Regions from separate parts of the Corallincola spongiicola genome, predicted to be linked through region 2. Evidence: predicted binding sites of a transcription regulator. Region 2 holds the regulator's gene; the other holds the start of a gene.
The links. The regulator LexA, encoded in region 2, represses DNA repair genes until DNA is damaged. The targets are predictions, from matches to a motif close to TACTGTATNNNNATACAGTA.

Region 1: a site for LexA is predicted at 2,233-2,252, ahead of dinB (DNA polymerase IV). Genes of this name have one in related genera too.

Annotation. Positions count from the first base shown of each region.
Region 1 covers NZ_SHLY01000002.1:994,707-1,006,760, forward strand. The annotation lists gene nqrF (NADH:ubiquinone reductase (Na(+)-transporting) subunit F) at 1-858, shown strand, start outside; gene EXY25_RS10120 (FAD:protein FMN transferase) at 865-1,905, shown strand; gene nqrM ((Na+)-NQR maturation NqrM) at 1,910-2,134, shown strand; gene dinB (DNA polymerase IV) at 2,270-3,343, shown strand; gene EXY25_RS10135 (aminoacyl-histidine dipeptidase) at 3,425-4,882, opposite strand; gene EXY25_RS10140 (NCS2 family permease) at 5,330-6,628, shown strand; gene gpt (xanthine phosphoribosyltransferase) at 6,655-7,134, shown strand; gene EXY25_RS10150 (alpha/beta fold hydrolase) at 7,155-8,396, shown strand; gene EXY25_RS10155 (GGDEF domain-containing protein) at 8,377-9,879, opposite strand; gene proB (glutamate 5-kinase) at 10,243-11,361, shown strand; gene EXY25_RS10165 (glutamate-5-semialdehyde dehydrogenase) at 11,371-12,054, shown strand, end outside.
Region 2 covers NZ_SHLY01000003.1:350,825-362,878, reverse strand. The annotation lists gene EXY25_RS11915 (hypothetical protein) at 132-659, opposite strand; gene lexA (transcriptional repressor LexA) at 656-1,288, opposite strand; gene EXY25_RS11905 (MlaE family ABC transporter permease) at 1,481-2,614, shown strand; gene EXY25_RS11900 (ABC transporter ATP-binding protein) at 2,611-3,372, shown strand; gene EXY25_RS11895 (MlaD family protein) at 3,374-4,378, shown strand; gene EXY25_RS11890 (PqiC family protein) at 4,407-4,991, shown strand; gene plsB (glycerol-3-phosphate 1-O-acyltransferase PlsB) at 5,072-7,501, shown strand; gene EXY25_RS11880 (hypothetical protein) at 7,647-8,036, shown strand; gene ubiA (4-hydroxybenzoate octaprenyltransferase) at 8,085-8,945, opposite strand; gene EXY25_RS11870 (chorismate--pyruvate lyase family protein) at 8,951-9,523, opposite strand; gene EXY25_RS11865 (flagellar basal body-associated protein FliL) at 9,700-10,104, shown strand; gene glpG (rhomboid family intramembrane serine protease GlpG) at 10,157-11,008, opposite strand; gene glpE (thiosulfate sulfurtransferase GlpE) at 11,087-11,431, opposite strand; gene EXY25_RS11850 (hypothetical protein) at 11,518-11,718, opposite strand; gene tdh (L-threonine 3-dehydrogenase) at 11,843-12,054, opposite strand, start outside.

The sequences.
Region 1 (12,054 bases), on a different contig from region 2:
GAAGAGGAAGTTTTCGGTATTAAGAAGTGGGAGTGCGAGGTTATCTCTAATGATAACAAAGCGACTTTCATTAAAGAGCTGAAGCTAAAAATTCCTGACGGTGAAAGCGTACCTTTCCGTGCCGGTGGTTATATTCAGATCGAAGCCCCTGCACACCACGTGAAGTACAAAGACTTCGAAGTGGATGAAGAGTATCGTGGTGACTGGGAGCGTTTTGGCTTCTTCAACCTCGAATCTAAGGTTGATGAAGAGACCATCCGCGCCTATTCAATGGCGAACTATCCGGAAGAGTTTGGCATCATTATGCTAAACGTGCGTATTGCTACGCCACCGCCAAATAACCCAAGTGCGCCGTGCGGTAAGATGTCATCATTCATCTTTAACTTGAAAGCGGGCGATAAGGTCACTATTTCAGGTCCATTTGGTGAGTTCTTCGCTAAAGAGACTGAGAACGAAATGGTATTTGTTGGTGGTGGTGCGGGTATGGCACCTATGCGCAGCCATATCTTCGATCAGCTACGTCGCCTTGATTCGAAGCGTAAGATGAGCTTCTGGTATGGTGCTCGCTCTAAGCGCGAAATGTTCTATGTGGAAGATTTCGATATGCTGCAGAAAGAGCATCCGAACTTCCAGTGGCATGTCGCTCTGTCAGATCCGCAGCCTGAAGATAATTGGGATGGGTATACAGGTTTTATTCATAACGTATTGTTTGAAAATTACCTGCGAGACCATGAAGCTCCTGAAGATTGTGAGTATTACATGTGTGGTCCTCCAGTTATGAACGCTGCTGTGATTAACATGCTCAAAGATCTGGGTGTTGAGGATGAAAATATCCTGCTTGATGATTTTGGTGGTTAAATAGGAATGCCTATTCAATCACTAACAAAATGGCTGGCCCTGTTTGGGCTGGCCTTTTTTATCTCAGCTTGCGGTCCAAGTCATACGCCACCTGAAGCGGTGCGTTTGGCTGGCAGTACCATGGGCACCTTTTACCACATCACTTTGGTCGTGGATAACCCGCTCCAGGATACCGCTGCGTTACAGAAGCAGATCGATCAGCGCCTTGAGTTAGTTAACGATCAGATGTCGACCTATCGGCAAGACTCTGAGCTGAGTCGATTCAATCAGTACCAGGGACTTCAGCCATTCACCGTATCTGCAGCCACAAGCGAGGTGGTGAAGGAAGCATTGCGCCTTGGTGAACAGACCAAGGGGGCGCTAGACGTCACCATTGGTCCGTTGGTCAATCTGTGGGGGTTTGGCCCCCAGGCCAGACCGGAAGAGACGCCAACTGCTGCTGAAATAGCAGAGGCGAAAGCGCGAATGGGTTATCAGCAGTTAACCGTGACCGCAGCACACTCACTGCAAAAATCGGCAGTGGATCTCTATGTTGATCTATCCGCTATCGCTAAAGGCTATGGTGTGGATAGCGTTGCTGACCTGCTTGATAGTTTGGGTTATAGAAACTACTTGGTTGAGGTGGGTGGCGAGTTACGTACCCGTGGCGATAATCTGCAAGGTAACAAGTGGCGTATTGCCGTTGAAAAGCCTGATACCCAGTCACGTATGGTACAACGCATCATCGAGCCGGGTGATAATGCGGTTGCTACGTCTGGTGACTATCGAAACTATTTTGAAGACGGTGGTATCCGTTATTCTCATACCATCGATCCCGAAACTGGCCACCCGATTAATCATCGTTTGGTCTCGGCGACAGTGATCGCTCCAAGTTGTATGACCGCAGATGGGTTGGCTACGGCTTTGATGGTGATGGGGCCAGAAAAAGGTCGTTTGTTTGCCGAGCAGCATCAGTTACCCGTATTGATGATCGTAAAGACGGATGATGGCTTTGTGGAGTACACTAGCCCAAGTTTTGAGCAGTACTTGGCGTCCCAAGGATCTTAGTATTATGACTGTGTTTTTACTTACCTTTGGCTTGTTATTAACCGTTGTTGCAGCAATGGCCATTGGTTACCTATTGCAACGTAAGAAGATCGCTGGCAGTTGTGGTGGTATCGCAGCTTTGGGGATGGATAAAGTCTGTGATTGCCCTGAGCCCTGTGAGAAGCGCAGGAAGCGGGAAGCGAAAGAGGAACGACGTCGCGAAATGCTCGAGAAGCACCGGATTATCTAATAGCGATTAATAGCTGTTCGATTAAAGCACCTGCGGGTGCTTTTTTATTTTTAATAGTTTTTATATTGCGCACTGGAGTAAACCTAGACTAACTATTATACTGTTTTTATATACAGTGCTTAATGTTTAAATGAAATGGCGAAGTCAACACCGCAAAGAAAGATCATTCATATCGATATGGATTGTTTTTATGCCGCCGTTGAGATGCGAGATAATCCGCAATGGCGAGATAAGCCGATAGCGGTTGGTGGTCAATCTGATCGCCGAGGGGTGATCGCCACTTGTAACTATAGCGCCCGTCGCTTTGGTGTGCGCTCTGCGATGGCTACGGCGACGGCATTACGTCAGTGCCCTAATCTGATTCTGGTAAAGCCTCGTTTTGATGCCTATAAGTCGGTTTCCCGGCAGATCCAGAGTATCTTTCAACGTTATACCAACCTTATCGAGCCTTTATCTCTGGATGAGGCTTATTTAGATGTGACTCATTGCCAAGCACACCATGGCAGTGCGACGCTGATTGCTGAAGCTATCCGCACTGAGATCGTCAATGAAACGGGGTTAACAGCCTCGGCCGGAGTTGCTCCTAATAAATTTATTGCCAAAATAGCCAGCGACGAGAACAAGCCCAATGGCATCTGTATTGTTCCACCTGATGGGGTGGAGGCGTTTGTTGCCGCGTTGCCGTTGCGCAAGATCCCGGGAGTCGGGCCGGTAACCGAGCAACGGTTGGCAGATATGGGATTGAGAACTACGGCGGATTGTCGAGAAAAAAGCGTGGATGAAATAGTGCAGCTAGTCGGTCGATTTGGCGAAGCTTTATGGCAAAGAAGCTTTGGTATAGATAACCGCCCGGTGGATGGAACTCATGTGCGTCGCTCAGTTGGTGTCGAAACAACATTGAGTAAAGATATATCTACTTTTCAACAGTGTCAGGAGGTTGCGGCCAATCTGCTACCTGAACTGCTACAACGCTTAGATAAACATGATCCCAAACGCCAGATCCATAAACAGGGTGTGAAGCTAAAGTTTGATGACTTTCAACAAACCACGGTTGAACAAACCACGTCGCAAGTGAGACAGAGCTTGTATCTTGATCTACTGAAGAAGGCTTATGCACGGGCGGAAGGCAGAGGGATCCGTTTAGTAGGGCTCAATATTGGTTTACCGGAAGTGAAAGAAGGTGCCAAACAGTTACAGTTTGAGTGGTGATGCTGGTGACTCTGTATGCCTTAACTATTAATAGGGCTGGGAATAATCCAAGCCCTATTTGTGTGCCTTAGGGGGCAGAGGTTAGGCCGCAGGGATCGCTGCAAGTACACCTTTGAGCAGTGTCCAATAGTCATCAACACTGGCTATTTCTACTTTCTCATCTGGCGAGTGAGGGAAGCGAATAGTTGGTCCAATGGATACCATATCCCAATCAGGGTAAGCCGCTTTAAACAGGCCGCATTCGAGACCTGCGTGGATCACCATGATGTTTGGCAGTTTGCCAAATAGCGCTTGGTAGGTTTCACGTACCGTGGTCATGGCAATAGAGTTGGTATCCGGCTCCCATCCAGGGTAAGCACCATCAAAACTAACGCTGGCACCGCTGAGTTCGGCGATTGCTGCGTGTTGCTCAGCAATTTGCTGGCGGCCAGTATCGTTAAGCGAACGTATTAGGCATTGCACAGAGACCGTATCTGCCTCTGTCCGAACAACGCCTAGGTTGGTTGAGGTTTCTACCACGCCTTCAATGCTATCACTCATACGAACCACGCCATGGGGCAGCGCGCAAAGTAAATTTATCAGTTGTTGGCTACTGGTCTGAGACAGTGGCACAGTGTCGCTGCTCACTCGGCTGACGGCGAGGCTCATGGTCGGTTCTTTTACTGATAACAGCTGTTGATGCTGACGGAAAAAAGCCTCTGCCTTAGCTTGTATCTCATCCTGCTCTGTAGCGAACACCCAAAGTTCACAATCTGCTTCACGGGCGATGGCGTTGCGCAGGCTACCACCGCTAAAGTTGCTCACCTGCAGCGTGTGCTGTTGGCCTATATGTCGAAGCAGTTGTGCCATTAGTTGGTTTGCTGTACCGCGACCAAGGTGGATATCACAACCTGAGTGGCCGCCTTTGAGCCCTCGCAGCTCAAACTTCATTGCTGCCATCTGGCCTGATGCAACTTCCCGCTCTATCGGTAAATTGAAGTTGGCATCAACACCGCCAGCGCAGCCCATATAGACTTCACCGTTTTGCTCAGAATCAGTGTTGATCAGGATTTTGCCGTTAAACCAGTCTGGTTGCAGGTTAAAGGCGCCCGTCATGCCGGCTTCTTCATCAATCGTTAGCAGCACTTCGAGTGGGCCATGGGGAACATCATCACTGTCCAATATAGCCAGGGCAGAAGCCATACCTATGCCATTGTCCGCACCTAACGTGGTGCCATCGGCAGTGACCCATTCGCCATCAATGTAAGGGCGGATCGGATCCGTGACAAAGTCATGGGTACTGTCACTATTTTTTTGTGGCACCATATCCAGGTGAGCCTGCATCACCACGCCTGCTCGATTTTCCATGCCTGCTGTGGCGGGTTTAGATATCTTTAAGTTGCCTGTGGCATCTTCATCTACTGCCAAGCCTTTCTCTCTTGCCCAATGCTGGATCCAGAGTGACAATTGTTGTTCATGTTTTGATGGGTGGGGAATAGCGCAAATCTGTGAGAAAAAATGCCAAACAGGCCCGGCATTACTGGTTTCTAATTGTTTCACTGGAGGCTCCTAACTGGCTCTCTGTGTGCCATTTAGATCGATTCTACGTAACCCTTGATCATTGAACCAGAGGGATGAGCCATCTCTGTGGTTAAGAGGGTGTTTACTTTGATGAACACCCATCGCTTGTTGGCTTACTTTGCTAGTGTTTATTTGGGTCGGCGTGGGTGGCTTTTGGTTGGCTATGCTTTGTTTTGTCGTTAAGCAAAAGGGAGCATCTTTTGGCCTTTGTTGACACATGTCAAGCGTGCCTATTGAAGCTCACGGCTAGATCGCGATAATGGCGCACCATCAGCGATGTGTTTTATTACGCTCGCGAAACATTCGATCCTCATCTATATCTAAATCTACACGTTTGGATCGCACATATTAAAACGAATAACAAACCTGACAGCCTCCGGTTGCCGGGATTTTTTTATAACTTAAAGACAGAACAGGAAGCAGACGATGCTGGAGAAGTTGTTCCAACTTAAGGCCCACAAGACCAGTGTGAAAACTGAGGTGGTTGCCGGAATTACGACGTTCCTGACAATGGCATACATTGTTTTTGTGAACCCTAATATTTTGGAACTGGCTGGCATGGACAAGGGAGCGGTGTTTGTTGCTACCTGTCTCGCCGCTGCCATTGGTTGTTTCATCATGGGCTTGTTGGCAAATTACCCTATCGCACAGGCGCCTGGCATGGGGCTGAATGCCTTTTTCACGTTTACCGTTGTGATGGGCATGGGTAAAAGCTGGGAAGTCGCATTGGGTGCGGTATTCCTGTCTGGTGTTCTTTTTGTTCTGCTTAGTCTTTTTAAAGTACGTGAATGGATAATTAACTCCATTCCGCAGGTGTTAAGGGTCGGCATTGGTGCCGGTATTGGTTTGTTTCTGGGCCTTATCGCACTCAAAAACGCAGGGATTATTGTTGATCACGGTGCCACGTTAGTAACCCTTGGTGACGTCAAAACACCTGGAGTGATCCTCGCTACGCTTGGCTTCTTCCTCATTGTTGCCCTGGAGTATCGTAAGGTAAAAGGCGGTGTCATGATCGCGATCCTTGCTATCACTGCGATCTCATTCCTGTTTGATGACAAGCAGGTTTATCATGGTCTTGTTTCTATGCCGCCTTCTATTGCGCCAACGTTTGCTCAGCTCGATATAGCAGGGGCGTTTGATGTTGCTATGATCAGTGTGATTTTCGCCTTTTTGTTTGTTGATCTATTTGACACCGCGGGCACCCTCACAGCCGTTGCTCAGCGCGGTAACTTAACCGATGAGAAAGGCAACCTTCCGCGTTTAAGTAAAGCGCTGCTGGCCGACTCCTCAGCGACAGTTGCCGGTGCTGTTCTGGGTACTTCAAGTACGACAAGCTATATTGAAAGTGGTGCGGGTGTAGAAGAGGGGGGTCGGACAGGACTGACAGCCGTTGTGGTTGGCATCTTGTTTTTGCTGGCGCTGTTTTTCGCACCGTTGGCTGGCATGGTGCCCGCGTACGCGACTGCCGCTGCACTATTTTACGTTTCAGTACTGATGCTTTCTGGCTTAGCTAATGTGAAGTGGGATGACCTGACTGAGTCAGCGCCTGCTGCAGTGGTAGCCGTGTTGATGCCTCTTACTTTTTCTATTGCGAATGGTATTGCCTTGGGCTTTATCAGCTACGCAGTTATTAAGGTACTTAGTGGCCGTCATAAAGAGGTCAATGTTGCTATCTGGGTATTGGCTATTTTGTCAGTGATTAAGCTGGCTTTCGTCCCTCACTAAAAGAACACTGCGATCAAGAGGACGCTATGAGTTTTAAAACCAACAAAGAATTTTTTGTCTCATGGGAAGAGTTTCATCGTGCCACTAGAGAATTGGCGTTGCGTCAGCTGCCTGCTGACCAATGGAAAGGCATTATCGCAGTGACGCGTGGTGGCCTGGTTCCTGCGGGGATTTTGGCGCGAGAGTTGAATATTCGCTATATCGACACCGTTTGTATTTCCAGTTATGACCATGACTCGCAGCGTGAACTAAAAGTGCTGAAGGGTGCAGAGACCTCTGATGGTGAAGGTTTCTTAGTGGTTGATGATTTGGTTGATACTGGCGAAACCGCGAAAGCGATCCGCGAAATGTTCCCTAAAGCCAAGTTTGTGACTGTATATGCTAAGCCTCAGGGCAGCCCTTTAGTGGATGAGTATGTTGCCGATGTGGAGCAGGATACTTGGATCCAGTTCCCTTGGGATATGCAGCTAAATTACATCGCACCAATTGCGGAATCGGAAGCGTAGCCTATTCAGGAGCAAACGTTATGACGTCGATGATGGATATGAAGGAAGACAATGTTGCCGCAAGAGCGGGTGTGCAACGGAGTAGGGTAGCTGAAACATCGACGGTCAGCGGTGCGCGTGATAAAAGTTGGATCCCACCAGAGGGCTTACATTGGTACCGTGAGCATAGGTTCCTACGTTGGATCATGGCTGGGGCAGACCCGATTGTGGTTCAGGAAGTGCTGGCGAAAATTGCGGCGTCGGATAACCCCCGTAGTTTTGATGCTTTGCTCGACACCGTTGAAGGGTTTCGTCCCGGAAACTGGGTGTTTGAATGGAGCCAGGAAGCCGCACGTTGTCAGGCGCTGGCCAAAGAGGTCGTAGCCAGCGATCATTTTGCTGCCCGTGACCACCTGTTGCGCGCTTCGCTCTATTACACCATTGCTAGTTACCCTCATCTGCGAGGTGATCAGCTAGCCCAAGAAGCCCGTGTCAGATCTAACCATGCGTACCGTGAAGCGGGGCGCTGGTTTCCTTGTCCCTTGCGGGTGCTAGAGGTGCCTTACAAGGGCCAGAAGATTATCGCCAGTCTTCACCTTCCGCATGACGACTTTCCACCGCCAGTGGTGATTGTGTGTGGTGGTGGCGATGTGTTGCAGAACGGTTTTTTTCATCTTTTCGACGATGTCTTACGCCCCGCCGGTTTTGCTATGTTGACGGTGGATATGCCTGGAGTTGGTTACAGTGAACGCTGGCCAATTAACGAGGATATCTCGCGTTTACATCAAGCCGTCCTTGAGTTTTTGCCAGCATGCCCTTGGGTTGATGATAAGAAAGTCGCGATGATCGGTTTGCGAATGGGCGGGAATATTGCTACACGCCTTGCTTATCTTAAGCCTGAATTACTCAAGGCCGTGGTGAATATTGGCGGCCCGCTACACGAGTTATTTGTCAATGGGCGGATGACGTCAATGTTGTCGCCGATGCTCAAGGATCAGATAGCCTCCCGTCTCTACACTGATGTAAAAGAGATGAGCAACTTTGCTGTAAAGGCGCAAACATTCTCTTTGGTGCGTCAGGGGCTTCTATCACGAAAGTGCAGTGTGCCGATGTTAGCTGTGGGTATGGAAGCGGACGAGCAGTTTCCTGAGGGTGATATCAAACTCATGCTTAACGCAAGCCGCGAAAACAAACGCCTAATGGTCGATAGAGCGGATATTATTCACAGCATGGAGCAAGCGTTTACCCAGAGTGTCGCTTGGCTTAAACCTTATTTGACGTAACGCTGACCTGGTTACCGCCCTTGCTTTTCGCTTGTACCAAAGCGTGATTGGCTTGGGCGAGCAGTAGTTCAATGGTGCAATTCCCTTCTGGCAGCATTGGCAGGCAACCTATACTAATCGATAACATTTTATGCTCGGAATCGGCGTGAGGAATGTTTAACTCACTAATTGCTTGCAGTAATTTATCACCAACTACTTTAGCGCCAGCACCATCAGTGTCCGTGAGGATGATGGCAAATGTGGCGCCGCTGAGTCGAGCAACCAGATCTGTGGCTCGATGAAGATTGCCTTCCAATGTTTTAGCCACCTCTTTAAGAGCTGAGTCCCCGAGAGCAACCCCATATCGTTCGTTGAAACTCTTAAACATATCCAGATCGCATAGGCCGAAGCAGAGGTAATTGGAAAGCTGCTTAGCGCGTGACCACTCTTGTTCGAGAAACTCTTCCAACCTTTGCCTATTGGCCAGCCCGGTTAGTGTGTCAGTTTTGCTCAATAACTCGACTTGGTGTGAAAGCTTCAACAGGCGATTATCTTGCTGTTGGATATGGCGCATTAACAAGTTACATTCGCGGGTCAGACCATCGCCTACGGTGATAGTGATTGGGTGGTGGTAGTCACTTTCGATATTTCTTTGTTGTAGTGCTTTTTTTAGTTGTAGTTGAGGCTGGATGAACTGTTTTAGGATGAGCGTGCCAGAGATCACCAAAGCCACGAGCCAGCCTATCAACAGACAGATTTGTGCTTTGGTTAACCCGCTGAAGGGCAGCGTTGTTGGTGCGCTGACCTCCCACAGCATCAAGGGGGTATCACTGCTGTCGGCGATGACCCAACGTAATTTGTCGGACATTCGTACTGGAGAGCGTTCGCTGTAAGGTATCAATGATGCGGCAGCACGCCGCAGAGAGCCAGGGGTGCTGTTGTCATGCAACCAAATAGCATTCAGCGGTAGAGACCAGTGTGTTTGCCAAGTGTTTATTCTGGCGGCTGTCCAAAGCTGTATCGCGACCACTTGTTGTGATAACTCATTTCTTGCTTTTACAACTAGGGCGGCTCCCGATGGTGTATTCAACCAAACAGGATGTTCAGAGCTGCTATCGAAGGGTTGGTTGAGGATCTGACTGAGCAGTAGAGTAAGCCTTTCTGGGGCTATCTGTTGATTGGAAATAGGCTCTTTACCAGCAGTAAGTAAAAGCTGTTGTGTGCTGTCCAGCAGCCATGCTGCATCGAATGTTTTATCATGCCAGCCTTGATTTATTTGGCGTTGAAAGAAATTGTTATCAAGCTGAGCGGCGTTTTGCTTAAGCTGAAAGGAAGTGGCTTTAAGCGCTAACTGGTAGCGCTCTATGGTTGCGCGATCTAAGGTATCTTGTGTCGCTATTTCAGTGGGCTGCAACCAGAAGTAGCGGCTCGCCAATAAGGTTATTAAGCCAACGGCAAATGCTAAGACGAAAATTCCCAACAGCCTTGTGGTGAGCCTGCTCATTCATTGGATCCTATAAAACCATCATGCTAAATATAGCCTGATATTGGTTTTCTTAAACTAAAACCTGTTGTTAGATCCGAGCGTTAGCAATATCACTGACTATTTTGGCCATTTATCCATGGTTATCGGGAAAAGCCGTCTGTTTCTGGCTCTTTTTAAATTGGGCTGCAACTCGCCCGATAACTCAGCAATTTTATGTCGTAGTGCGGATTGGCAGTTGTTAGCCTGAAGTGGTTGCTGATGCTCTGAAGAGCAATATTTTTTCTCGCCAGCGTTCGCCTATTGCATGCCCCCCTTTAGTCGCAGTATCCTGCACAACTTCCTTATTGGTAAAGTAACCTTTACAGCGAGTAGCAGGATTAGATGGGCGAATTAGCATCAAAATACCCAACCATTGTTGTCAAACTGGGCACCAGTGTGCTTACCGGCGGCAGTCAGTTGCTCGATAAAGCGCACATGGTTGAGTTAACGCGCCAAATAGCTGCTTTGCATAAAGCGGGTTGTGAAGTGGTGTTGGTATCGTCTGGCGCAATTGCTGCAGGCCGTGAACACCTCAACTTTCCCACCATAGCCGATAATGTGGCGTCGAAGCAGATGCTGGCCGCGGTTGGACAAAGCCAGTTGATACTTACTTGGGAGTCTTTGTTCAACTTATATGGCCTGCACGTGGGGCAAATGTTGCTAACCCGTGCTGATTTAGAAGATCGTGAGCGCTACCTGAATGCACAGGACACGCTGAAAACGTTATTGAAGCATCGCATTGTTCCGGTAATTAACGAAAATGACGCGGTGGCGACAGCAGAGATAAAAGTAGGCGACAATGATAATTTATCGGCGTTGGCTGCGATCTTGGCGGATGCCGATCTGCTGCTGCTGTTAACTGATCAACCCGGGTTGTTTACTGCCGATCCTAGGAGTAACCCTGACGCTAAGTTAATTCGGGAAGTCGAGACTATCGATGAAACGCTACGGAGTATTGCAGGCGACAGTGTGAGTGGCCTGGGTACGGGGGGCATGGCAACCAAGCTACAGGCGGCTGATGTAGCAAGGCGCGCGGGTATTGATGTCATCATTGCTGCTGGACACCACCCTGATGTCATTACCGGAGCCTGTGGTGGTGAGTCGGTGGGAACCCGTTTTGTGGCACACCCAGCCCCGTTGGATGCTCGGAAGCAGTGGCTATTTGCCGGGCCAAAGCAGAGCGGCTCTATTCATATCGATGCCGGTGCGGTGAAAGCGATATGTAATCAAGGCTCTAGTCTGCTGCCCGCGGGGATCGTTGCTCTTGAAGGGAGCTTTTCCCGCGGTGCCCTGGTCGCTTTGTGCGATGAAAAGGGGTGCGAAGTGGCACGTGGGATCAGCCGTTACGGCATGGAAGAGTTGAAGCAGATCATGGGATGCCATTCAGAACAGATTAGTGAACGTTTACAAATACATTTTGGCCCGGTTGTTGTTCATCGTGACGACCTGGTTTTGATTTAAGCGCAGAGGATGCAGATGAGCGTATTGCAAACCCTTGGTCAACAGGCCAAGCAAGCCAGTTATGAACTGGCAACCGCCTCAACTCGGGCGAAAAACAAAGCGTTGATAGCGATCGCCGATGGTCTGGTGACGCATCAGACCGAGATCTTGACCGCTAATAACAAAGATATTGAAGCGGGGCGTGCTAATGGTTTGACCGAGGCGTTGCTCGACCGTTTGTTGTTAGATGAGTCACGTCTATCCGCAATCGCTGCCGATGTTCGCAGTGTCGCCGAACTCGCTGACCCCGTGGGTGAAGTGATCGAAGGTCGCTTGCTGGAGAATGGCCTGCGGTTAAGCCGCCGCCGCATCCCTGTCGGTGTCATGGGAGTGATCTACGAAGCGCGCCCTAATGTGACTATTGATGTCGCAGCCTTGGCGTTGAAAACCGGCAATGCGGCGATCTTGCGAGGGGGAAAAGAGACTGTTCACTCAAACATGGTATTAACTCGTGTTGTGCAACAGGCATTGGCTGCCGCTGAGTTACCTATGCAGGCGGTGCAGTATATTGAAAACCCCGATCGTGCTTTGGTTGCTGAGCTGCTGCGCTTGGACAATTATGTAGATATGATCATTCCCCGCGGTGGTGCAGGTCTGCATAAGCTCTGTAAAGAGCAGAGCACTATTCCTGTGATCACCGGTGGTATTGGTATC
Region 2 (12,054 bases):
TGATATTTAGCCTGACGAGTGATGAAGTCTGTGCAACTAGAGTTAGCAGCTAATGTGTTAGGAGGATTTTCAAAGGTATAAAAAAAGCCGCCTTGCGGCGGCTTCGGAAAGTACATTGAAACTGTGGGGGATCAATGGACCAACACACTGGCGAACATCTGATTTTTCGACCGTGCTGATTGCCATGCTCTACCTGCATGGCAACGGTTATTCATGCGATGAAACAAAACACTGTTTGTATCGTAGCAAGCCGCTTCGGCGGTTAACGCCTGCCACTGCGCTTCGGAAAGTAGATCCGTCCAGCCGATAACCAAGCCACAAGTGGCAGAGCCTAAGCCTTGAGTCACGGCACACATCACACCTTGCTCATCTTTGGGGTGGACTTGCAACAGTCGCTCGGCGCACACACCATTTTCCACCAACCAACGCGTCACCTGCTTATCAGGGGCTGCCACCAATACCACCCATTTGTTGGCTTGTTGACTACGTTTGATTGTCTCTAACAGTGCTGATTGCTGGCCTTCAACCGGCACAATCTGCGCTCGCGATTGCCACTTATTTTGCGGGCGGCGGTTGCCGGTTAGCTTTGGCTGCGGTGCAGCTACCAATGAGCCAGTCATTTGGCGAGTATGCAGATTCATTGTCTCAAATGGGTTCATAACCACTCTCCATTACGAATGATACCAACAGCCAGCCCTTCAATGGCCAGGTTCTCTACACCCAGATCGACTTTGATCGGGCTGTAGGCTTCATTTTCAGCATGCAACAGCACATCTTTGCCATTCTTTTCAAAACGCTTAACTGTCACCTCATCATCACCCACCCGAGCGACTACCACCTGCCCATTCTGCGCCGTCGCAGTCTTGTGCACAGCCAGCAGGTCGCCTTCGAGGATGCCAATATCCTTCATACTGTCACCGTGTACTCGCAGTAAGAAGTCCGCAGATGGCCGGAACATGGCTGGATCAACTTTGTAATGCGCCTCAACATGTTCTTGCGCCAAGATAGGCGTACCGGCAGCCACTTGACCAATCAGAGGTAAGCCATCATCGTTTGCAGCCGCTTCATCATCCGCCTGTGGGATCACGCGAATACCCCGTGATGTTCCCGCCAAGATCTCTATTAAACCTTTTTTGGCCAGTGCTTTGAGGTGCTCTTCCGCGGCATTAGCAGACTTAAATCCCAATCGGCGTGCAATTTCCGCACGAGTTGGCGGCATGCCTGTCGCTTCAATATTGTCTTTAATCAACGCAAGAATTTCAGCTTGTCGTGGTGTTAATGGGCGCATAAAGATACCTGTGATTGCATACAGTATACTGTGAGTATATACAGGTATTTATTCATGGCAAGTATCACTGCTGTTTTTTTGATCACTGTTTTATGTGACATTAATAACTTGATTCGCTTTGAATTTTGCAGAAATAGCGGATCTGCGGCAGACTCAAGGACATTACGTAGGGCTTTTCAAGGTGAAAGTGACGTGCATGAGCTGAACATCAGGCGAACTGATGACGGTACTGGCTGGCTGTTAGAGTTGACAGGTGACTGGGTATTACGCCGTGGCGATCATCGGGTTGACGATCTACTACAAGCCCTAAAATCAAAAGTCACTCCAGATGAAACGCTCATATTCGTCGACGCCGACATTGGCTGCTGGAACAGTGCGCTGGTGGTGCTTATTCGCCGTGTCAGTGAATATGCAAAAGCGCATCGACTGCATGTAGATGTCAGTCGCCTGCCTCAAGGCGCACAGCAGCTTCTGGCGCTGGCAGAGTCACAATCTAATGCGGCCAATAGACCAAACCAAACAACTTACCAGCCGACCTTTGCTGAGCGCATAGGTAACTCGGTCTTGGCGAGCTGGGAAAACATCTTAGTCAGTTTCAGTTTCATCGGCGCGCTGATCAGCGCCGTTGGCAAACTCTGCGTCGGCAAAGCCGAGATACGTGCCAAGGACGTGTACGACTGTATGCATGACGCCGGTCCCGCTGCCTTTGGCATTGTCGCCTTAATTAGCATCCTGATCGGCATGATCTTAGCCTTCGTTGGCGCCGTGCAGTTACAACAGTTCGGCGCATCTATCTTCGTCGCCTCTCTTGTTGCGCTGGGTATGGCACGTGAAATGGGCGCGATGATGACAGCGATTATTATGGCGGGCCGCACAGGCGCGAGTTACGCCGCGCAGTTGGGCAGCATGCAGGTGAATGAAGAGATCGACGCACTCACAACCATGGGTCTTAGACCCATCGAATTTTTGGTGCTCCCCCGCTTTATCGCGCTGTTAATCATGCTGCCGTTGCTTACCGTTTTTTCCATGGCGCTAGGTATTCTTGGTGGCGCGCTAGTATCTCAGTTAATGCTCGATATCTCATTCACCCAATTTGTGGAACAGATGACCACCACGGTGCCGTTACGCCACTTCGCTATTGGCTTACTTAAAAGTGTGCTATTCGCACTGGTAATCGCTGTTGCAGGCTGTATGAATGGCATTAATTGCGGACGTAATGCAATGGCCGTGGGGCAAGCAACTACCCGCTCTGTGGTATCGGCCATCGTGTTTATTATTGTGGTGGACGCCATCGTCACCATTACAACAACATTGATCGGTATATGAAGCAAAAGCATATTGAAATACGCGATCTCACCATGGCCTACGGCGATCGCGTGATCCAACAAGATCTCAACTTCACCATTGATGGTGGCGACATATTTATCATCATGGGGGGGAGCGGCTGCGGCAAAAGCACACTCATGAAACATATGATCGGTCTATTGACCCCAGCCAAAGGTGAAGTCTTATTCAATGACCAAGCAATGTGGAGTTGTAACGAGCAGCAACGCCAAGCGATGACCCAAAAATTTGGGGTAACCTATCAATCTGGGGCATTGATCAGCTCAATGACCTTAGAAGAGAATATCGCATTACCATTAGAGACCTATACCAACCTCACCCATAAAGATATTCGCGATCTTATTTCACTAAAGTTAACTCTGGTTGGCTTAGAGGGATATGAAAAATACTATCCTTCAGAGATAAGCGGAGGGATGGCAAAGCGCGCAGCACTGGCTCGCGCCATTGCATTAGACCCAGAGGTGCTGTTTTTTGATGAGCCTTCAGCCGGACTCGACCCGATCAGTGCCCGCCTGCTGGATGATTTAATCTTACAGTTACGAGACAGTTTAGGCGCAACCGTCGTAATGGTGACCCATGAGCTGGCCAGCATTTTTGCCATCGGCACCAACTCAGTGTTTCTCGATCCAGAAACCAAAACGATGATTGCTCAAGGGGATCCCAATGAATTACTGGCAAATTGCGATGACCATCGAGTGCAAATGTTTCTGCGCCGGGGCGATTTAAAGGAGAGCAACTAAGATGGGACACAATGCGACAGCAGCACGCATAGGGATATTTGTGATTTTTGCCGCCACATTGATGGTCATCGGCATCATCATGTTCAGCTCCGACCAATTTTTCTCAAAACATGACCGCTATGTCACGGTATTCCGCGGCTCTGTACAAGGGCTGGCTAAAGGCTCACCGGTCTCATTTCAAGGGGTAAAAATCGGCGAGGTAGTTGACGTTCGTATCCATTATTCTGCCAAGAACAGTGAGTTGTTGGTACCAGTCGTGATGGATGTCAGTGCCGAGCTGTTGGATAACTTCTTTGAAGGTGTAGCACCTAAAGATATGGAGCGCGCCAATCGCGGCATCCGTGCCAAACTGGTCACCCAAAGTATGGTGACCGGCCGACTGATGGTGCAGATCGACTACGAGCCGGAACAACAAGGAGAGTTGCACCCGACCGACCTAAATTACCCTCAAATCCCAACAGTACCGTCAGATCTGGAACTGGTTCGACAGGCACTGTCGTCCACCTTGAGCAAAGTAGCCAAGATGCCTTTGGATGAGATCGCAAATAATCTCAATGAGTTGCTAGGACAAGTGAAGAGAATCACTGAAAGCCCGAAGTTTAATCGTGGGGTCGACAGCTTGGAAGAGGCCAGTGTGCAGCTGAACGCTCTGTTAACCCGCCTGAACCAAGACTTACCGGCGTTGAGCCAGCAGATGCAAGTCACCTTGGGGGATTTCCAACAAACAGCCAAGAGTGTTTCCCATCTCAGCCAAAGCGCCGAAGCCTTAGTAGATACCAGCGCGCAAACTATCGCTCAAGGCAATGAAACATTAGCCAAGATTGATCAGACATTGGCGCAAGCCGAAGCCACACTGCTGACCTATCAACAACTGGCCGATAATGATTCACAACTCAAGGTCAGCGCGGAACAAAGCTTGAACAATCTCAATGCGACGCTTAAAAGTGCCCGCAGCTTGTTAGACACCCTGCAACGTCGCCCCGAAGCAGTAATATTTGGAAAATAAAACAGGGTCAATGCACCCCGGAGTCATTATGCGCAATCGTTTGTCTTGGATAACGGCCTTAATCATTTTCGCTGGCACCAGCCTCAGTGGGTGCAGTAGCTCAGGTCCGACCGATTACTATCTATTATCAGCCGACGCTAAAAGTGCAACTGTACCGGCACCTGATCTGGCTTTGACCGTTGGCCCTGTCTACCTCGCTGACTATCTGCAACGTCAAGGGATGGTTGCCCGAAGCACAGCAGTAAACTACCAGATCAGTGACCATGATCTCTGGGCCAGTCAGTTAGATAACGACATCAATATCGTGCTGCTCAAAAACCTGCAAACTATCACTGGCAGCTCTCAGTTGCGCCCTTTCGGTGTCATCGGCGTGGCTCCACAGCCGTCCCTGCGAATAAAAATAGACAGGCTCGACAGTGATAGCCAAGGCATCGCCCGGTTAGAAGGTAGTTGGCAACTGCTGTCGAGCGACCATAAAGAGTTACGCTACGAGACCTTCGCCCTGAACACATCAGCAGAATCGACAACAGAGAGCCAAGTGAACGCCATTAGCCAGCTTATCAGTGAACTAAGTGAAGCCATTGCGAAGGCATTAACAACGGACCCGTCATGATCCAGATGCAAGCTATCTGGACGATTTTCTGCTATCTTCCGCCCAATAGTCTGGAATAAATAACTCGTTGAAATATCACTATGGCCGAGCGAAAGCGTTGGTTCCACTCCCTGCTTGAACTGCCTGTCCGCCTGTTGGTGAAAGGCACTCCTATCCCTGAAAGTCCGGTAGAAGAGCATCTGCTCGATCCGGAAAAGCCAATCGTCTATCTACTAAAAGATGACAGCCACACCGACAAAGTGGCGTTGGCGAGGCGCTGTAAGGCTTTGGGCCTACCAGACCCATTTGAACCGCTGCAAATTGATGGCCGCGAACAATCTCGGGTCATCTCCGTGGAGAAGGCCAGCCGTTGGCTAAACAGTGACGATGCAGGCTTACCGTTCCGTACTCAGGTACTGGGTATTTTGGAAGCGCACCGGCGTAGCGACGAGCTCGATGTACAGATCGTGCCAACCGGGGTTTACTGGGGCCGTGCGCCCGGTAAAGAGAAACCATCATTACTCGCGGGGCTTGGCGATAAAAGCTCACCTAACTGGTTCCGGAAAATGATGCTGGTACTGTTGCTAGGGCGCGATAGCTTTATCCGCTTCAGCAAACCGGTATCACTGCGGCAGATGGCCGATGACTTTGGCATCAATGACCGCACCGCGCACCGTATCGTCCGAGTAGCACGGGTGCATTTCTATCGTCAACGACTGATGGTTACCGGCCCTCGACTCGCCGATCGCCAAGCGATGTTTGAGCAGATAGTTGCCACGCCAGCAATGCGCAAAGCGATCGCCGAAGAGGTGCAAGCCAAAAGCAAGAGTGAAGAGGACGCCCGCGCCGAAGCGATCAAATACCTTGATGAGATCGCCGCAAACTACTCCAGTAACATGATCCGCGTGGTTGACCGTATCATGACTTGGCTGTGGAACCGTATTTATCGCGGTATCAAAGTCAGCAATGCTGAACAGGTACGCACCCTCGCACAATCCGGGCATGAGCTGGTCTATGTTCCCTGCCACCGCAGTCACATGGACTACTTGCTACTCAGTTATGTGCTCTATTACGAAGGCTTGGTACCTCCCCATATCGCCGCTGGCGTTAATTTGAATTTCTGGCCTGCCGGTCCACTATTCCGCCGGGGCGGCGCTTTCTTTATGCGGCGCTCATTCCGTGGCAACAAGCTATATAGTGCTGTGTTTCGTGAATACCTGGCCCTCCTGTTTCAAAAAGGCTATTCAGTGGAATATTTCACTGAAGGTGGCCGTAGCCGCACCGGCCGCTTGTTACCCCCCAAAACCGGCATGCTGGCGATGACAGTACAAACCCTGTTGCGTGGTGGCTGCGATCGCCCTATCACTTTGGTGCCTGTCTATTTAGGCTATGAACATGTGATGGAAATCGGCACCTACATGAAGGAGCTGAAAGGCAAGCGCAAAGAGAAAGAGAGCGCATGGCAGGTGCTAAGTGCGGTGAGAAAACTTCGCAATTTTGGCCTTGGGTATGTCAACTTTGGCAAGCCGATCTCGCTAACCAACTTTATGAATGATAAAGCACCGGAATGGCGTGACTCGATCAATGAACTAGAAGTACAGAAGCCCAGTTGGTTAACGCCAACCGTTAACCAACTCAGTCAGCAAGTGATGCGCGAAATTAATAATGCCGGGGCACTGAATCCGATCAACCTGTGCGCGTTGTCACTACTTTGTGCTGAGCAACGCTCGTTAAGCCGCAAAGCGCTGGAAGCCCAGATCACACTCTATCTAGAGCTGATCCGCCAGGTACCGTACCACAGCCAAACCACGGTACCGGAAGAGGACGCGAAGGCATTGGTAAGCCATGCGATTGAACTGGACAAATTCAGTGTAGTGGAAGACGGTATTGGCGAGATCATCAGTCTCGAAGGTAAAAACGCCGTGCTGATGACCTATTACCGCAATAACATTATTCATATGTTTGCCCTGCCCAGCCTCATCGCCAGTTGCGTGCTGAGACACCGACAGTTAAGTGAAGAGTCCCTCTATCGTACGGTCAGCGAAATCTACCCCATGCTCAAGGCCGAGCTATTTATGGATTGGGATGAAGAAGGGTTGAAGCAACAATTTGCAGGGCAGCTCAATGCGCTGGAAAACCTTGGCCTGATCACGCGCAAAGGCGAGCTATTGCAAGTGCCTGAACATCGTTCAAGTAAGCGCAATCAGCTTATTCTGCTGGCGAATATCATTCAGGAAACCCTGCAGCGCTACACCATCACTTTAGCGCAACTCACCCACAATCCGGGTTTAGAGCGCGGGCAACTGGAGTCCAGTAGCCAGAAGATCGCTGAGCGCCTGGCTTCATTGCATGGCATCAGTGCGCCAGAGTTTTTTGATAAGAAAGTGTTCTCAATCTTTATCAGCTCGTTGCGAGAAGGCGGCTACATGGATGAGGCCGAAGGACCAGCCAAGATAAAGAGCCTGCATCAGACCATCTCAATGTTGCTGGCGACAGAAGTACATCAAACTATTGATGAAGCCGTGGCTTAGCCTCACAAACATGACCATTCAGATCAACAAGCGTTGCATCATGTTGATCTGAATGGCTTAAATAGATATTGCTCTTAGTATACTATCAGCCCTCGATCTAAGGCACGCAGGAACCGCGTCGCCCGTTCAAATGAAAGGACGTTACATGAACAAAAAACAGAAACTGTCATTATTGGCCATGGCTGCAGGTTTGATTTCAGCCACATCATCCGCCATAGCAGAGCCTTGCACGGCACAACAAACCTCAACGGTCCACTTGACCTATATAGAAAAAATAGACTCTGTTGATGCCGGGACGTTGGTTAAACAATATACCGATCGTCTCAGAGATATCACCAAAAGCTCAGCATTCACGAATACCTCGCCTATTGCTGAGTACGTCTCTTTGCAGAAACCAGCTGACGGTGAACAGCAAGACATAGTCATATCGCTAAGTCTTAATTTTACTCATTCGTACGATGCAATTAGTCAGCTAGTGACCAGTAAAGACTACCTTTCGCTGGATATTTCCACAGAAAACTCTCTCTGCCCCTAAAGACAGAAAAAGTAAAAAGCATAATGGTGTATCGGCCTTAGATAAGGCCTACATCAGATAGCTGGTCAACAATCCTAAAGAAAGTACCCATCCGACCCGGTTATTAGCGAGGAATGCTTGAAAGCAAGCATTCCTCTCTCGCGCTTTGACCTGTACATGTTGAGAAATAAACAAGAGTGCGGCAATTAGTAGACTTAACCAGGCAGCCCAACCTAAATCCAGCTCTGTGAATAGCAAGGCTAGCAAGAGTAAAGTCATACTTTGCAATACACCGATCGCCAGCAAATCGTAACGCCCAAACAGTCGCGCAGTCGACTTGATCCCGACCTTCTCATCATCATCCCGATCAACCATGGCGTATAGGGTGTCATAAGCCACCGTCCAGCTCAGATTGGCGGCAAACAACCACCAAGCATAGCGCGGGACTTCTCCGAGAACGGCTGCAAATGCCATTGGTATCGCCCAACTAAAGGCTGCGCCTAACACCACCTGCGGAAGATTAGTAAAGCGCTTAGTAAAGGGGTAACAAGCAGCAAGTACTAGACCACCAACACTTAAAACGATGGTAAAAGTATTCAGTGTCAGCACTAATAAGAAAGCAAAAAACGACAGCACTAAGAACAGTCCCAATGCCTCTTTTGCGCTGGCTTCGCCCGTTACCAACGGCCGTTGTTGGGTGCGCGTCACATACCCATCAAAGTTTCTGTCGGCAAAATCGTTAATCACACATCCAGCCGAGCGCATCAAGAACACACCCAAGCCAAATACCACCAGTAGGTGCCACTCTGGCACACCTTGAGCCGCAATCAGTAAAGCCCACAACGTCGGCCAAAGTAGCAATAAAGTGCCAATAGGGCGATCCACTCGCATCAGGCGCCCATAGGCCGATAGCTTCTGCGCAATCTCCACCTTACTTACTCCTCAGCATAGGCAGCACAGTCGGGTAAAAACATTTCGCTGACCAGCAAAGCACCTGCAGGCAACAAAAAACGGGAGCGTCGTCCCCACAGATCCCTTTGCTTATCTGCGCCCCACAGCAGGGCCGATTTAGACAGCGGATGATCTGCCGCTAAATGAGTCACCTCAACGGCATCTCGCACCATACCCGGCGTGGCAAACAATAAGGCACCCAACGGCCGCTCACCAAGTTGCTGTAGCTCTTGTCCCTGAGACAGGGTAGCTAACGGCACCACCGTGCGAGCAAAGACCCAAGGTTTATCATCACAAAACAGGATAACTTCACGGACAAACCCTTCGCTGTCAGCGGTTGCTAGTTGTGACTGTTCATCCGCGCTCAAAGCCAGATAAGACTCCCCTAACACACGGACAGAGAAATCCTGACAATGTCGCTTCAAACGGGCCGTTAATGAGGTGCTATCCAACAACCAGTCAGCCATCCGCACGGAGTGCAGATCTTGTTGTTTTATGGGGCTCCATTGGGTCGTAAGACCGAAAGGAAAATGGCGAGATAACTCTTGCTTGCTCACAATCACTAAATAACTGGTAATAATCGCCGATATAGTAACAGGAACCCGTTGAAAAGCTGAATAATGGACAATAATAGTGTCAGAGTTTGATACGGAAGCTTGGCGTAAGCCATCAACCCCTTTAGACTTCCCTCAAAGAGATTAGAACCGCCGTGATTGGCAGCAGGAGAAACGTGGTGAAATGTCGGCAACTACTTATGGCCATCTGTATCAGCTTAGTGATGAGCCTGTCGTCAAAAGTGGCGTTGGCAGATGACAGTACTTTTATGTATTACGGCTTCGAGCCTGACATCATTACTAACTACCTGAGCACAGGAAAGAAAGTTGGCTTTGTTCGCGTCACCATCGAGTTGATGGCTCAAGGCGAAACCAACTTGAAAATCATACAGCACCACGCGCCGTTACTGCGTGCCGCTCTGGTTGACGTATTGGGTCGCCAGCCTGAAGACAGGGTTAAATCGTTAGCCGGACGCGAAGAGATCCGTAAGCTGTGCTTTAACACCGTCAATCAACTGCTGAAAAAGGAAACCGGTCAAGAGCTGGCAACCGAGCTACTGTTTACCAAATATATTTATCACTAAAAACACGGCCTCATAGCGCCATGGGGTGACATCGAAGGCTTGGCTGATCAGCTTATTCCGCCAAGCCTTTTTTATTGATACTACGAGTCGCCGCATAGCCAGCGCCCACCAGCAAGCCACCGAAATGCGCCATATTAGCCATCGGCGGACCAAACCAACCGAGAAAACCGATCACCAACCATATCAACATAAACCCCGTGAGTCCGGGGGTCAGCGACAATCCCACTGTTGGTGCCATCATTCCGCGTACCCAGACGTAACCAAACAGACCATAAACCACCCCTGACAAACCACCAAAGTTGGGGCCACTCAATAGAAATTGAGCGAAGTTTGGCAGCGCGGCAGTTAATAGAAACAGTATCAACAGCGGCCGGCTTCCCTCTTTCTGTTCCAGCTGTCCTCCCAGATACCACCACCACAGCGCATTCATAATCAGGTGCATAAAACTGAAATGGATAAACGCCGGCGTTAACCAGCGCCATTGCTGCCATCCAGTCAATGCGTCGATGGAAGGAAAGAACTGCAGCCAATACCGGACATAGCCCAGCATACCTAAGAAAGAGAACAGGAAAACAACAGCGCAGATAGCCAACACAATCAGGTTGACCGGCCCAGCATGGAGCAGAAAATTACGCATCAAACCGGTGCCGGGTGCACCGTAATCAAACCGCACGCCAGCGTTATCACTGCGCTCCCACGACGCTGCCATATAGCGCGGATGACTCGGGTTTTCGGCAAATTTCTGTAGCTCACTACGAACGTGGGATTCTTGCCCCGGATCGTGCAACAACAGCATTACCCCCTGCCCTTCCGGTCGCAACTGGCAAGCAATGCTTTGGGTAGCTAGATAATCAACGAAGGCTTGGGCAGCACGGGGAGAAGATAACGTGGCGATTTCTATCACAGCGACACCTAGGGTAATGAGATAACGCCATTATGCCTCACTCTGAGCGGGAACTCATACTCTGGCCGTTGCGGCCAGCTAAGGAGCGATTGGCGCGTCATCAGGATCGGGCGCCACATAGGGCAACTGGCGACGCCACGCTTCAAAACCACCATCCATGCTATACACCTGCTCGAAACCCTGCTGTGCCATATACTGCGCAGCCCCTTGGCTACTGATACCGTGATAGCAAACCACAATCAGTGGACGGTCAAAATCAGCGTCGGCCATAAAGTTCGACAATGAACCGTTGGTAAGATGAACAGATCCTTGAATATGGCCCGCAGCGAAACTGTTTTCATCACGGATATCAACCACGGTCGCCTCATCGGCATCCAGCAGTTGTTGGGTTTGCATAACATCGATATGTTGAAACTCGCTCATGACGACTCCTTCTTGGCGAAGGGAGATTCTACGTGAGCTAAGCACAGATAAACACCCAAGGAATCTAGGGGGTTAATCTAGCCCGTCTATTCGACCAGGTTAATTTTAGACTCTGGCGTCGATGACCAGCGTGATACCAGTTTCAGCATACCCGCTTCAACCCCGGAGCCTTGGCAGCCGGGACAATCGATCAGCTCACGATACAAGCCCTCGATACCGCGGTGGCTAATTAAGGTAAAGATACCTGTACCTTCACATTCGGCACACACTCGAGTCTGGCTTAGCATAGTCATTGTTCCTCTGTCGCCACAGACAAATGGGTGCCGACTCAATGTCAGCACCGCAATTGCTGTGCACTCTAGCAACCAACTACTGCAGATTTATGACCGTACGCTAAAGCAAATACTGCTGTCAGTCGCTCCAATCCAGGATCACCTTGCCACATTGACCAGAGACCATGGCATCGAAGCCAAGCTGAAAATCATTGATATCAAAACGATGGGTGATCACCGGCGAAATATTCAAACCAGACTGCAACAGGCTAGCCATTTTGTACCAGGTCTCGAACATCTCTCGACCATAAATACCTTTGATCTCAAGCCCTTTGAAGATCACCTGATTCC